Regions from separate parts of the Streptomyces sp. NPDC048584 genome, predicted to be linked through region 2. Evidence: riboswitches for the same ligand, from Rfam matches in the RefSeq annotation. Region 2 holds a riboswitch; each other region holds the start of a gene.
The links. A riboswitch is a leader RNA that binds a small molecule or an ion and turns the genes downstream of it on or off. The one in region 2 is predicted to bind cyclic di-AMP.
Positions count from the first base shown of each region.

Region 1: linked by a shared signal. The riboswitch ahead of ACGFR9_RS29010 (M23 family metallopeptidase) and the one ahead of ACGFR9_RS23500 (M23 family metallopeptidase) in region 2 are both predicted to bind cyclic di-AMP.
Region 3: linked by a shared signal. The riboswitch ahead of ACGFR9_RS14530 (transglycosylase family protein) and the one ahead of ACGFR9_RS23500 (M23 family metallopeptidase) in region 2 are both predicted to bind cyclic di-AMP.

Region 1 covers NZ_JBICWF010000015.1:116,257-121,056, reverse strand. The annotation lists gene ACGFR9_RS29015 (M16 family metallopeptidase) at 1-1,354, shown strand, start outside; cyclic di-AMP (ydaO/yuaA leader) riboswitch at 1,552-1,716, shown strand; gene ACGFR9_RS29010 (M23 family metallopeptidase) at 1,729-2,502, shown strand; gene ACGFR9_RS29005 (GntR family transcriptional regulator) at 2,685-3,401, shown strand; gene ACGFR9_RS29000 (HPr family phosphocarrier protein) at 3,557-3,838, opposite strand; gene ACGFR9_RS28995 (GNAT family N-acetyltransferase) at 4,026-4,800, shown strand, end outside.
Region 2 covers NZ_JBICWF010000010.1:285,812-290,611, reverse strand. The annotation lists gene trmB (tRNA (guanosine(46)-N7)-methyltransferase TrmB) at 1-585, shown strand, start outside; gene ACGFR9_RS23505 (PrsW family intramembrane metalloprotease) at 621-2,000, shown strand; gene ACGFR9_RS23500 (M23 family metallopeptidase) at 2,090-3,109, opposite strand; cyclic di-AMP (ydaO/yuaA leader) riboswitch at 3,121-3,278, opposite strand; tRNA gene ACGFR9_RS23495 (tRNA-Met) at 3,567-3,640, opposite strand; gene ACGFR9_RS23490 (dihydrofolate reductase family protein) at 3,703-4,800, opposite strand, start outside.
Region 3 covers NZ_JBICWF010000005.1:404,255-409,054, reverse strand. The annotation lists gene ACGFR9_RS14540 (septum formation initiator family protein) at 1-265, opposite strand, end outside; gene eno (phosphopyruvate hydratase) at 506-1,795, opposite strand; gene ACGFR9_RS14530 (transglycosylase family protein) at 2,034-2,753, opposite strand; cyclic di-AMP (ydaO/yuaA leader) riboswitch at 2,757-2,926, opposite strand; gene ACGFR9_RS14525 (transglycosylase family protein) at 3,165-4,091, opposite strand; gene ACGFR9_RS14520 (cytochrome P450) at 4,294-4,800, opposite strand, start outside.

The DNA.
Region 1 (4,800 bases), on a different contig from region 2:
GCCGCAGCCGGGCGACGCCAAGCCCTGGGCCTTCCCGGCCCCCGAGCGCGGCCGCCTCGACAACGGCCTGACCGTACTGCGCTGCCACCGCCCCGGCCAGCAGGTCGTCGCCGTGGAGGTACTCCTCGACGCGCCCCTGGAGGCCGAGCCGGCCGGTCTCGACGGTGTCGCCACGATCATGGCGCGGGCCTTCTCCGAGGGCACCGACAAGCACTCCGCCGAGGAGTTCGCCGCCGAACTGGAGCGCTGCGGCGCCACCCTGGACGCGCACGCCGACCACCCCGGCGTCCGCCTCAGCCTGGAGGTCCCGGCCTCCCGGCTCACCAAGGGACTCGGCCTGCTCGCCGACGCGCTCAGGGCACCGGCGTTCGCCGACAGCGAGGTCGAGCGGCTGGTCCGCAACCGTCTCGACGAGATCCCGCACGAGCTGGCGAACCCCTCCCGCCGCGCCGCGAAGGAGCTCTCCAAGGAGCTGTTCCCGGCGAGTGCGCGCATGTCGCGCCCGCGCCAGGGCACCGAGGACACGGTCGAGGGCATCGACTCCGCGGCCGTACGCGCCTTCTACGAGAAGCACGTCCGCCCCGCCACGGCCACCGCCGTGGTCGTCGGCGACCTCACGGGCATCGACCTGGACGCGCTGCTCGGCGACACCCTCGGCTCCTGGACCGGCTCCACTGCCGAGCCGCGGCCCGTGCCGCCGGTGGTCGCCGACGACACCGGGCGCGTCGTGATCGTGGACCGCCCCGGCGCCGTCCAGACGCAGTTGCTGATCGGCCGGATCGGCGCCGACCGGCACGACCGCGTGTGGCCCGCGCAGGTGCTCGGCACGTACTGCCTCGGCGGCACCCTCACCTCCCGCCTGGACCGCGTGCTGCGCGAGGAGAAGGGATACACCTACGGCGTCCGGTCGTTCGGGCAGGTCATGCGGTCCGCCCCGGACGGCACCGGCGCGGCGATGCTGGCCATCAGCGGCTCCGTGGACACCCCGAACACCGGCCCGGCCCTCGAGGACCTGTGGACGGTGCTGCGCACGCTCGCCGCTGACGGGCTGACGGACGACGAGCGTGATGTCGCCGTGCAGAACCTCGTGGGTGTGGCGCCGCTCAAGTACGAGACCGCCGCGGCCGTCGCGAGCACCCTGGCCGACCAGGTCGAGCAGCATCTGCCCGACCACTACCAGGCCGACCTGTACCGGCAGTTGGCGGCCACCGGCACCGTGGAGGCCACCGCGGCCGTCGTGAACGCCTTCCCGGTGGACCGCCTGGTGACGATCCTCGTCGGCGACGCGGCGCAGATCAAGGCGCCCGTCGAGGCCCTCGGCATCGGTGAAGTCACGGTCGTGTCCGCCGAGTAGCGAACGGCGCGGTCGCGCGCGGGGGCCCTGATGACTCGAAGGTCACCAGGGCCCCCTTTTGCCCGAATCGGTACGGAAGTTGCCCGTCTGGTCTGTGGGATGCGCTACAAAAACCGGGATTCGTTTGAGGATCGGGAGACGGCCCGCTTAGCGTCATGCGGGCTGTTCGTCGGGCAGTGCGCCGCATCCGCGGCACCGGACAGTCATCGCCGAGTCCCCCCAAGGCGCGAGCCAGGGGAGCCGGGGACCCATCGCAGTCCCTGGGGTGAATCGGACGCCCGCGTGTGTCGCGAGGGGGTCCGTAGGAGACCTTCCTGCTCCGAACCCGTCAGCTAACCCGGTAGGCGAGAGGGAAGGAAAGGACCAGCCTGTACATGGCGTTCACTCGCGCCCCGGGCAAGCACCGCCGTATCCGCGGCACGCAGCGCGGCACCGTCCGCGCGGCGGGCGTCGCGGCACTCACCGGCACCGGCGTCATCGGGTCCCTCGCGGCCCCCGCACTGGCCGCCGAACCCGCTGCCGCACAGACCGGTCTCACGCCCGTCGTCATCCTCGGCGACGAGGTCGCCGACCGGATCGACGCCCAGGCGGCCGCCCAGCACGAGGCCGCACGCGAGGCGGCCGAGGCCGCCGCGCGCAAGGCCGCGGAGGAGCAGGCCCGCGAGAAGGCCGCCAAGGCGGCCGCGGAGGCCCGCGCGGAGAAGGAGCGTGCCGCGCGGGAGGCCGAGCGCGTCCGCCTCAACACCTTCGTCTCCCCGATTCCCGGCTCGTACGTCTCGACCGGCTACAAGACCGGCGGCGCCGTCTGGTCCTCCGGCAGCCACACCGGGGTCGACTTCCACGCCGCGACCGGTACACCCGTCCAGTCGGTCGGCATCGGCACCGTCGTCGAGGCCGGCTGGGGCGGCTCGTACGGCAACCAGGTCGTCATCAGGATGAACGACGGCACGTACACCCAGTACGGGCATCTGTCGTCCATCGGTGTCTCGGTGGGCCAGCAGGTCACCGCCGGGCAGCAGATCGGCCTCTCCGGCGCGACCGGCAACGTCACGGGCGCGCACCTGCACTTCGAGGCCCGTACGACCGCCGAGTACGGCTCCGACCTCGACCCCGTCGCCTACCTCCGCGCGCACGGCGTCGGCCTCTGACCCGTACCGCCTCCCGATGCCCCGGCTCCCCGAGCCGGGGCATCGGTGATTTCCAGGGAATGCCTGTCCAAAAAACAGGCATGGATTCCGGCTCTCCGTCGGAAATTCCCGCCGATTGCAATAGAGTCGCGGAACACACGTCAATCGGCGACGTTTCACGGGGATTGAGCCGGAGGTTCGTCATGCGTATTCCCGCGCACTCGGTGTGCACGGCGATCCGGGACGACATCGTCGCGGGTGTCCACGAGCGCGGGGCCCGGCTCACCGAGGAGGTCCTCGCCCGCCGGTACGGCGTCTCCCGCGTCCCCGTCCGGGAGGCGCTGCGCACGCTGGAGGCCGAGGGGTTCGTGGTGACCCGGCGGCACGCGGGCGCGTGTGTCGCGGAACCCGGGGCGCAGGAGGCCGCCGATCTGCTGGAGATGCGGATGCTCCTCGAACCGCTCGGCGCGGCCCGCGCGGCCCAGCGGCGGACCGACGCCCATCTGAAGGTGCTGCGCGGCCTGGTCCGGCTGGGGCAGGAGCGCGCCCGTCAGGGCAACAGCGACGATCTGCGCTCCCTGAGCGGCTGGTTCCACGAGACACTCGCCCAGGCCACCGGCAGCCCGGCCCTGACCTCGACACTGACCCAGCTGCGGCACAAGATCGCCTGGATGTACGCCGCCGAGGGCCCGCCGGACCCGGTCGAGTACTGGGCGGAGCACGGCGCGATCGTGGACGCCGTGGCGCGCGGCGACGGCGACCGCGCGCGGGCCGTCACCGCGCTGCACACCGAGCGCGCGAACGCCGGACACCGGCTGCGTCCCGGCCCCGGCCTCGGCGCCGGCACCGACCGGGCCGGCCGCACGGAGCGTGTGAGGAACCCGCAACATCCCGTAAACATGCCGAGTCTCCGGAATTAACACGGCTGCCGTATACAAAGAGGAGTTATTCGCGGGGGCTTATCAGCGCTGCCCGGAAATGAGAAATACAAAAGGCCCGCCCGATGGTCGGGGCGGGCCTTTCGATATGGTGGGCGCGTGTCCGGTAAAAGAACGTTCCCGCGCCGACGCGTCACTCAGACGGTCTCGGGGAGTTCCTCGAGGCCCTCGGAGACCAGCTTCGCCAGACGGTCCAGGGCGGCGTCGGCACCCTCGGCGTCGGAGGCGAGGACGATCTCCTCGCCGCCCTGGGCGCCCAGGCCCAGGACGGCCAGCATGGAGGCCGCGTTGACGGGGTCGCCCCCGGCCTTGGCGATCGTCACCGGGACGCCTGCGGCCGTGGCGGCTCGGACGAAGATGGAGGCGGGGCGGGCGTGGAGACCCTCGGCCCAGCCGACGTTGACGCGGCGCTCAGCCATGTGTTGCTGCCCTTCGGTGTTCAGGGTTGTCTAGACCAGTTTCCCACATCGTGAAGCATGCCCTGGGCAGGGCCGGAACGGCATCGCTCCCGCTCCGGATCACAGCCGGACCGCGGCCTCGGTCCGGCTGACGTCCTCCACAGACTGCCTCGCGCCGTTGTCGTACGCGAGCCGTACTCTGGGCCCCATGCAGACCTCGTCGGACCGGCATGAGTACCCCGCCCACTGGGAGGCCGACGTGGTGCTGCGTGACGGCGGCACCGCGCGCATCCGCCCCATCACCGTCGATGACGCCGAGCGCCTGGTCAGCTTCTACGAGCAGGTGTCGGACGAGTCGAAGTACTACCGCTTCTTCGCGCCCTACCCACGTCTGTCCGCCAAGGACGTCCACCGCTTCACGCACCACGACTTCGTGGACCGGGTGGGACTCGCGGCCACCATCGGCGGCGAGTTCATCGCCACCGTACGCTACGACCGGATCGGCGCCGACGGGGCTCCCGCGTCCGCGCCCGCCGACGAGGCCGAGGTCGCCTTCCTCGTACAGGACGCCCACCAGGGCCGCGGCGTCGCCTCCGCCCTGCTCGAACACATCGGAGCCGTCGCGCGCGAGCGCGGCATCCGCCGGTTCGCGGCCGAGGTGCTGCCCGCCAACAACAAGATGATCAAGGTGTTCACCGACGCCGGCTACACCCAGAAGCGCAGCTTCGAGGACGGCGTCGTGCGCCTGGAGTTCGGCCTCGAACCCACCGACCGCTCCGTGGCCGTGCAGCGCGCACGGGAACAGCGCGCCGAGGCGCGCTCGGTGCAGCGGCTGCTCGCCCCCGGATCGGTCGCCGTCGTCGGCGCCGGCCGCACCCCGGGCGGCGTGGGCCGCAGCGTCCTCGACAACCTGCGGGACACCGGGTTCACGGGCCGGCTCCACGCCGTGAACCGCGCGCTGGGCGAGGGGGAGAAGGAGCTCG
Region 2 (4,800 bases):
GGCCTCGCCGAGTTCTTCGGCAACGACAACCCCGCCGTCCTGGAGATCGGCTTCGGCATGGGCGAGGCCACCGCGGCGATGGCCGGCGCCGACCCGGACACCAACATCCTCGCCGTGGACGTCCACACCCCCGGCCAGGGCAATCTCCTCAACCTCGCCGACCAGCACGGGCTGACCAACGTACGGGTCGGCAACGGGGACGCGATCATCCTGCTGCGCGAGATGCTCGCCCCCGGCTCCCTCGGCGGGCTGCGCGTCTACTTCCCCGACCCGTGGCCGAAGAAGCGGCACCACAAGCGGCGGCTGATCCAGCCGGAGTTCCTCGACCTCGCCGCGACCCGGCTCGCACCGGGTGCGGTGCTGCACTGCGCCACCGACTGGGAGCCGTACGCGGAGCAGATGCTGGAGGTGCTCACCGCGCACCCCGGATTCGAGAACACGCAGGCGGACGGCGGTTTCGCGCCGCGTCCCGGGTTCCGGCCGCTCACCCGTTTCGAGGGGCAGGGACTGGAGAAGGGTCATGTCGTGAACGACCTGCTGTTCCGCCGCGTATCGCCGGACGAGCGGGCAGCAGACCGAACCTGATCCAGCCCGCCCCCGCCTCGTTAGGGGTCGATCCCGTGACCGCCAGTCCTCCTCCGTATCCGCCGCCTCCCGGTGCCGCTCCGGGCGGAACGCCGCGGCGTGCGCACTGGTGGCGGCGGCCCTGGGTGCGGTACGGCGCGCTGATCACGCTGCTCACCCTGTCCGGTCTTGTCATTCTGGCGCTGGTCAGGGAGCAGACCGGGACGCAGGGGTTCCTGGTCGGGCTCGGTCTCGCCGTGCTTCCGGTGCCGCTGCTCGTCGCCGCCTTCCGCTGGCTGGACCGGGTCGAGCCCGGCCCCTGGCGGAACCTGCTGTTCTCGTTCGCCTGGGGTGCCTGCGCCGCGGCGCTGATAGCGATCGTCGCGAACAGCTTCGCCACCCGGTGGATAGCGACGGCCACCGCCGACCCGACCGGCGCGGATACCCTGGGCGCGACCGTCATAGCGCCGGTCGTGGAGGAGTCCGCGAAGGCCGCGGCCGTTCTGCTGGTGTTCCTGTTCCGCAGACGCGACTTCACCGGCATCCTCGACGGCGTGGTGATAGCCGGGGTCACCGCCACCGGCTTCGCGTTCACCGAGAACATCCTCTACCTCGGCACCGCCTTCGGCACCGACCAGCTCACCGGCGACAGCGGCATCGCCTCGATCACCGCCGCGACCTTCTTCGTGCGCATCGTGATGTCGCCGTTCGCGCACCCCCTGTTCACCGTGCTCACCGGCATCGGCTTCGGCGTCGCGGCGCTCTCCTCGGACCGTCAGCGGATCCGGCGCGTCCTCCTGCCGCTCGGCGGACTGCTGCTCGCGATGGGCATGCACGCCCTGTGGAACGGCTCCACGACGCTCGGCCAGTACGGCTTCATCGCGGTGTACGCGGCGTTCATGGTGCCGGCGTTCGGACTGCTGACCTGGCTGGTGGTGTGGACGCGCCAGCGCGAGCTGCGGACCGTACGGGCGGAACTGCCCGCGTACGTGGTCGCCGGGTGGCTGAATCCGGCGGAGCCGTTCGCACTGGGCTCGATGCGGGCGCGGCGCCTGGCCCGCCGCTACGCGCGCCGGTACGGCGGCCGGGCGGCGGCGCGGTCGGTGGCCGAGTACGAGGCGTACGCGACGTCGCTGGCGTTCCTGCGGCACCGGGGGCGGCTCGGGCGGGCGGACACGGACTTCGTCACCCGGGAACGGCGACTGCTGCTGGAGTTGTGGCACCGCCGGTCGGCGGCCCGCCCCGCCCTGGAGCACGCGGCCCGCGTCAGCGCGCCCCGGATGCCGGTCGCCGCGGCACCGTGGGCGATGCACGGCGGCTACGGCGCTCACGGCGGCTACGGGCACCCGCAGGCGCCCTACGGTCACCAGCCGTACAGCCACCAGCCGTACGGTCACCCGTACCCCGTCCACGACCCGAACCCCTACCGCTCCTGACCGCCGGTCCGCCACCGGAAACACCTCACCGGCGGCCCTGAGGTCGTCGGGACTGCCGGTGTTCGGGGTGTCGGCGGAAGCCGGGCCGGTCAGACGCTGAGGCCCTTGCCCTGCAGCCAGGCCAGCGGGTCGATGCCGGAGGTGGAACCGCCGGGGTGGACCTCGAGGTGGAGGTGGGCGCCGGTGACGTTGCCGGTGGCGCCGACGCGGCCGATCACATCGCCGGTGTTGACCTTCTGGCCGACGCTGACGCTGATGGAGGACTGGTGGGCGTACCAGATCTCGGTGCCGTCGTCGAGGGTCAGCACGGTCTTGTAGCCGTAGGAGCCGTCATAACCGGCGGAGGTGATCGTGCCGGTGTGGACGGCCTTGAGCAGCGTGCCCGTGGGGGCGGCGAAGTCCAGGCCCGTGTGGTAGCCGGAGGACCAGTAGGCGCCCGCCTGACCGAAGGTCGAGGAGAGGGTGTACGAGGAGGTCGGCAGCGCGTACTGCTTGGCCAGCTCGGCGAGGCGCTCGGCCTCGGCCTTCTTCGCGGCCTCCTCCTCCGCCTTCTTCTTGGCGGCCTCGGCCTTGGCCTTGGCCTCCTTCTCCGCCTTGGCGGCGGCGTCGGCGGCCTGCTTCTCGGCGGCGGCGACGGCCTCGGCGGCGGCCTTGGTCTCGGCCTGGTCCTGCTGCTGCTCGACCTGCGCCATGATCCGGGCGCGCAGTGCCTCACCGGCGTCGGCGGCGCCCTGCTCGGTGTCGGCGGTGGTCATGCCGATGCTGCTGAGGGGGGTGGACGATCCCTGGGGCGTTTCCTCGTCGGAGAGGAGGGAACCCACGCTGGGAAGGTCGGGCACGGAGATCGAGACCGGCGGCTTGCCGGTCTGGGCGCTGGCCATACCGCCGGCGCCGACCGCCGCTATGACGCCGACGCCGAGGACGGTGGAGCTGCGGGCGAGTCCTCCGCCGCGCTGCTTGGAGACGCGATGCCGGCCACGTACGGGACGGAGGGAGTCCGCGGTGGGGTTCCACTCCTCGAAGGGGCCCTCGTCGGTGCGGCCCGCGCCGTAGGCGAAGGTGTCGCTGGGTTTGAACGGGGCCTCGGGGGCAGGCGGGTTGGACGCCACGTGGGCGCGCTCCTTCCTTCCGTCTCCGCCTACCGGGTTAGCTGACGGGTTCGGAGCGGGAAGGTCTCCTACGCGCGTATACGCGTCGTGCTGCCACGACGGTATGGACGCGATTCACCCCATGGTGGTGGTTCCCCGGTTCCCTTGCGGGATTCGGCGCGTGCGCACGGAGCCGACTTCTGTGACGGCTGGGACGACCGCGCTGCGTTATCGAACGTTAATAGACGTGAGGGCCCTATTCCAAGCCGTTCCTCTTGATCATTAACGAATTCCGGACGGACTTAAGCGCCACGGACGGTCAAAAACGGGCGAGTTGACCGCGCTTCAGATGGCGGCCCGTTTCTGATGGTTCGTCAGTCGTTATGCGCTGCGGGACAGGCCGCTCACGGTGAGTGAAGGAGAGTGTGGAAAACACCGAAGGCCGGAATCCTCAAGGATTCCGGCCTTCGGCCTTCAGTAGCGGGGACAGGATTTGAACCTGCGACCTCTGGGTTATGAGCCCAGCGAGCTACCGAGCTGCTCCACCCCGCGTCGGTAGGACCAGTGTACGCCATCGGCGGGGCCCGGCGCACACCCATGATCGGCGGCCCGGGTCAGCCCTCGAGCAGATGACCGTTCGGTGCCTTGGCGCGGTCCTCGTGCTCCGGCAGGACGACGACGGCGGCGCCCCCGGCCTCCAGTACGCCGCTGCCGTCGGCGTCCGCCACGAAGGTGTCCGGCTCGCGCCAGGCCGTGACCACCCGCCGCACCCCCGCGTCCAGGATCAGCCGCGCGCAGGGCGCCGGCCGGGACGCGCGGCGGGCGCATGGCTCCAGGCTGGAGTACACGGTGGCGCCGGCGAGCCGGGGGTCCGTGGGGTCGGCCTTGGCGAGCGCGGCCTCCTCCGCGTGCGCCAGCGGGTCGGTGCCCTCCCGGGAGTGGCCGCGCGCCAGCTCCGTACCGTCGGCGGCGACCACGACCGCGCCCACGCTGAACGCCGTCCGCGAGGGCGGGCACTCGGCGGCCAGTTCGCAGGCGAGGGCCAGCCAGTGGTGGTCGGCGGCGGTGGGCAGCGGGCCGGTGCCGGGGGCGGTGGGCTCGTAGCGCGTCAGGACGACGTCGCCGATCGGGCGGGTCTCCACCAGCCGCAGCCGGCCGCCCTGGTAGGAGCCGGGGCCGAAGAGGCGCGGGGCCTTCGCGTCGCCGACGAACAGCGGGGCGAGGACCAGCTGGAGCTCGTCGGCCAGCCCCTGGGTGAGGAGCTGGGTGTGGAGGGTGCCGCCGCCCTCGACCATGAGCCGCCGCACCCCGCGCTCGGCGTGCAGATGCTCCAGGAGCCGCCGCCAGTCGAGCCCGCTGCCGAGCGGGACGACGTCGGCGGCGATCCCGAGGGCGTGGGCCCGCTCGGCGCCCTTGTCGGTGGTGTAGAGGACCTTCTCGCCGCCGGTGTGCCAGAACCGGGCCGCCGGGTCCAGCTCGCCGGAGCCGCTGACGGTGACCTTGAGCGGGTACTCGGCCCGCCCCTCGGCGAGGCGGGCGGCGCGCCGCCCGGGCGAGTTGACCAGCAGCCGGGGGTTGTCGGCGCGGATCGTGCCGGCGCCGATCAGGATGGCGTCCACACCGGCCCGTACCTCGTCGACCCGGTCGAAGTCGGCCGGGGAGGACAGCAGCAGCCGGTCGGGGCCGGTGTCGTCGAGGTAGCCGTCGAGGGA
Region 3 (4,800 bases), on a different contig from region 2:
GCCGTTCGACCCGTCGGCGGGCCTCGTCCTGCTCCTGCCGGAGGTCGGCGATGTCCGCGCGCTGGGAGACGTACTGCCGCATGGGATAGGCGAGGGCCACGATCAGCGAGCAGAGCACCAGGGCCAGCAGCGCCGCCCGGCCGGTCAGCCGGGAGCGGCGGGCCTGGCGTTTGGTCTGCGAGCGGTAGACCCGGGCGGCGGTCTGCTCACCGATCAGCCGGATCCTGGTCGCGGTGGAGAAACGGTCCCGGTCCTTGACCGCCATGGTCCCGCCTCTCGTTCACCGTCCTACGCGCGTACGTCCCCGCACACGGTACGGGACCGGGTACGGGGACGTACGTACGACGCTGCCTCTTACGGGGCCCGGACTCAGCCCCTGCTGTGCCTACTGGTTCGCAGAACGCTGTGCCTACTGGTTCGCAGAACGCTGTGCCTACTGGTTCGCAGAGCGCTGTGCCTACTGGTTCGCAGAGCGCTGTGCCTACTGGTTCGCAGAGCGCTGTGCCTACTGGTTCGCAGAGCGAAACCGGGGGAAGGCCGAGCGGCCGGCGTACACCGCCGCGTCGTCGAGGATCTCCTCGATGCGCAGCAGCTGGTTGTACTTGGCGACGCGCTCGGAGCGGGCCGGGGCGCCGGTCTTGATCTGGCCGCAGTTGGTGGCGACGGCCAGGTCGGCGATGGTGACGTCCTCGGTCTCGCCGGAGCGGTGCGACATCATGCACTTGAAGCCGTTGCGCTGGGCCAGCTCCACGGCGTCCAGGGTCTCGGTCAGCGAGCCGATCTGGTTGACCTTGACCAGCAGGGCGTTGGCGGCGCCCTCCTCGATACCGCGGGCGAGACGCTCGGGGTTGGTGACGAACAGGTCGTCACCGACGATCTGGACCTTGTCACCGAGCTTGTCGGTGAGGACCTTCCAGCCGTCCCAGTCGTCCTCGAACAGCGGGTCCTCGATGGAGACGAGCGGGTACGCCTCGACGAGCTCGGCGTAGTACTCGGTCATCTCGGCGGCGGAGCGCTCCTTGCCCTCGAAGGTGTAGGAGCCGTCCTTGTAGAACTCGGACGCGGCGACGTCGAGCGCCAGGGCGATCTGCTCGCCCGGGGTGTAGCCGGCCTCCTTGACGGCCTCGAGGATGAGGTCGAGGGCCTCACGGTTGGAGCCGAGGTTGGGGGCGAAGCCGCCCTCATCGCCGAGGCCGGTGGCCAGACCCTTGCTCTTCAGCACCTTCTTGAGGGTGTGGTAGACCTCGGTGCCCCAGCGCAGGGCCTCGGAGAAGGACTCCGCGCCGATCGGGGCGATCATGAACTCCTGGATGTCCACGTTGGAGTCGGCGTGCGAGCCGCCGTTCAGGATGTTCATCATCGGCACCGGCAGCAGGTGCGCGTTGGGGCCGCCCAGGTAGCGGAAGAGCGGCAGGTCGCTGGCCTCGGAAGCGGCGTGGGCGACGGCGAGGGAGACACCGAGGATGGCGTTGGCGCCGAGCGAGCCCTTGTTGTCGGTGGCGTCCAGGTCGAACATGGCCTGGTCGATCAGCCGCTGCTCGGTGGCGTCGTAGCCGACGAGCTCCGGGCCGATCTGCTCGATGACCGCGAGGACGGCCTTCTCGACACCCTTGCCGAGGTAGCGGTTCGGGTCACCGTCACGCAGTTCGATGGCCTCGAAGGCACCGGTGGAGGCACCGGACGGGACGGCGGCACGACCCGTGCTGCCGTCGTCGAGGCCTACCTCGACCTCGACCGTGGGGTTGCCTCGGGAGTCCAGGATTTCCCGGGCTACGACGACGTCGATGGACGGCACGAGCATCTCCTTCAATGAATGCGACGCGGGTGAGCGGGACCCCCAAGGGGGTCCTGCGAGACCGAGCCTAACCGGCTCCGGGCGATCGGCCAGCCGGTCGCCCGTCCCGTGGACAGAACCGAGAGTAAATTGTTTCCGAACGGAACAAAGCGGTTTCGGGAAACCGGCCGCGAAAAGACCCCGCCCCGGTGCGTACGGGGGAGAACGCACCGGGGCGGGGAGCCATGGGGGGAGCCGCTTACTTGAGGTGCAGCTGCTGGCCCGGGTAGATGAGGTCGGCGTCGTCGACGATGTCGTCGTTCAGGTCGAAGAGCTTGGCCCAGCCGCCCTTGACGTCGTGCTCGGCGGCGATGGAGCTGAGGCTGTCGCCCTTGACGACCTTGTACTCGCCGTCGCCCTTCTCGACCTTCTTGCCGGTCGGGGTGGTGACGGTCTTCTTCTCGGCCTTCGGCGCGGCCTTGGGCTCGGCCTGCTTCTCGGCGGCCGGGCGCTCGGCGGAGCGGGAGGCCTTCTGCTCGGTCTGACGGCTCTCGGTGGAGCCGCCGCCCTGCGAGGAGCCGTTGGAGGAGGAGCCGCCGGAGTAGCCGGCGTTGGACAGGCCCACACCGCAGACCGGCCAGGCACCCTTGCCCTGACCCGCCAGGACCTTCTCGGCGATCTCGATCTGCTGGGCCTTGCTCGCCTGGTTGGCGGTGGACGCGTACTGCGTGCCGCCGTAGGCCGCCCAGGTGGAGGCGGAGAACTGCAGACCGCCGTAGTAACCGTTGCCCGTGTTGATGGACCAGTTGCCGCCGGACTCGCACTGGGCGACGGTGTCCCACTCGGCGGCGGTGGCGGCGGAGGCGTTGCCGGCCGCCATCAGCGGGGCGGCGACGGCGGCGGAGGCGATGCCGGCGACGGCGATCGCGCGGGTGGCCTTGGACGGACGGCGGTGCTTGCCCTTACCGGTAAACAGCATGGAGGATCCCCTCACCGACGCCTGCGAGGTGAGCTGTCGGGTTCGGGCCGGTTGAGTTGCCCGGCCACGTCCCTCCCGGGACGCGGCTTCACCCCAAGCCGTATCCGGCGTCAACTGCCCGGATCCGGCGCCTACCTTGGGTCCCCCGCTCCTGCCTACGGCGCATGACGCGTCGACTGTTCCCGTGCTGCCACTGGCAGGATTCGGCGTGGCGGCAGCCGGGGCCCGCGGTGGCGAGCGGTCACGACCGTAGGCACGGGATTCACGGAATATCAAAGACGATCACGGCTTCTGAGACCTATCTCTCACAGCCTTTAAATCGGACATTCGGCGCGAACCGTGACGCCAACTGCCGCCACGTCCAGGCGTTTTCAGGTGTCGCTTTCCGGCCGGTTCGTCCCGACCGGGAGGCTACTGACCTGATGCGACGCCACTGACGAGATGGTCGTCCATCCCGTAGAGCGCACCCCATCCGCCGCCCACCTCAAGGGAGTCGGGGATGGACGGGGAATCGCCCCCGTCGCTCGCGGCGGGCGCCTCGGCGACCGTGCCGCCCCAGGCGTTGAGTCCGCCAGAGGCGTGCCGGCCGGCCGGCTCCGCTTCCGTCTTGTCCTCGTCGGCGCTGGCGCCGCGGTGGCGGCCGGTGCCGTCGCTCGCCGAAGCGTCGGCGTTCTGCCGGGACTTGTCCGACTTGCCGCCCTTGGCGTCCGCCGAGGCGGAGGGGGAGGCGTCGGGGGTCCCGGCCGTCTCCTTGCCCTTACCGCTGTCCGATTCGGTTGACTTGCCGGAATCAGCCGACTCGTCCCCCAGAAGGTCGAGGCCCGTCCCGGTACTCGCGCTCGACGACGGGGAGGAGGAAGGGGAAGGGGAGGAAGAAGAGGACGATCCACTGGAGTCGGACGAGTCGGACCCGCCCGATGCCGAGTCGTCGCCCACGCCCGTGTCGACGTCGGCCGCCGGCGCGTCCTTGTCCAGGCCCGCGAGCAGCCCGCAGGTGCGCCAGGCACCGACGCCCTGGTCGTCGAGGATCTTCTCGGCCACGGCTATCTGCTGGCCGCGGCTGGCCTGGTCGGGGCTGGAGGCGTAGTCCAGGCCGCCGTACTTCTCCCAGTCCGTCTGGGTCAGCTGCAGGCCGCCGTAATAGCCGTTGCCCGAGTTCTGGCTCCAGGAGCCGCCGCTCTCGCACTCGGCCACCTTGTCCCAGTTCAGGCCGTCGGCCGCGCTGGCGGCGCCCGCGCCGAGGAGCGGGATGGCGATGGCGGAGCCGGTCACTCCGGCTGCGACGAGGAGGGCCGGAGCCTGGCGGGGGCGGCGGTGCCGACCGTTCCCGGAGAGCATACGGATGACCTTTCGCGAGACAGCGATGACCGGCGCGGTGTGTGGAGTGGAGCTCCGACAACCGCACTTGATGGGTGAACGTATCCGCACTCGATCACTTGTCACAAGTTAATGCCGCACAGATCACGTGAAGATCACAGAGTTGAGAGGGTGTCATGTTTGAGTTGACCCCGCCCCGGGCACGGAAAGGACGTTTGATCCGTCACTTTCGCGGAGGCGTGAATTCCACCGGGAGCGTGCGCAGTCCGCGCATGATGAGCCCGCCCCGCCAGCGCAGTTCGGCGGGTTGCGCCGCGAGCCGCAGGTCCGGCAGCCGGGTCAGCAGGGTGGCGAGCGCGGTCTGGCCCTCCAGGCGGGCCAGCGGGGCACCCAGACAGTAATGGATGCCGTGGCCGTATCCCAGATGCTGGTTGTCGCGCCGTCCGAGGTCGAGCACGTCCGGGTCGGCGAACCGCTCCGGGTCCCGGTCGGCGGCGGCGAGTACGACCAGGACGGGGTCGCCGGCCGCGATGCGCTGCCCGCCGAGGGTGACGGGCCCGGTGGTGTACCGCCAGGTGGCGAGCTCCACGGGACCGTCGTAGCGCAGGAGTTCCTCGACCCCGGTCTCCAGCAGTCCGCGCTCCCCGGCGTCGAGGGACCGTTGCAGGCGCTCGCGCTGGCCGGGGTGGGTGAGCAGGGCGTAGGTGCCGTTGCCGATGAGGTTGACGGT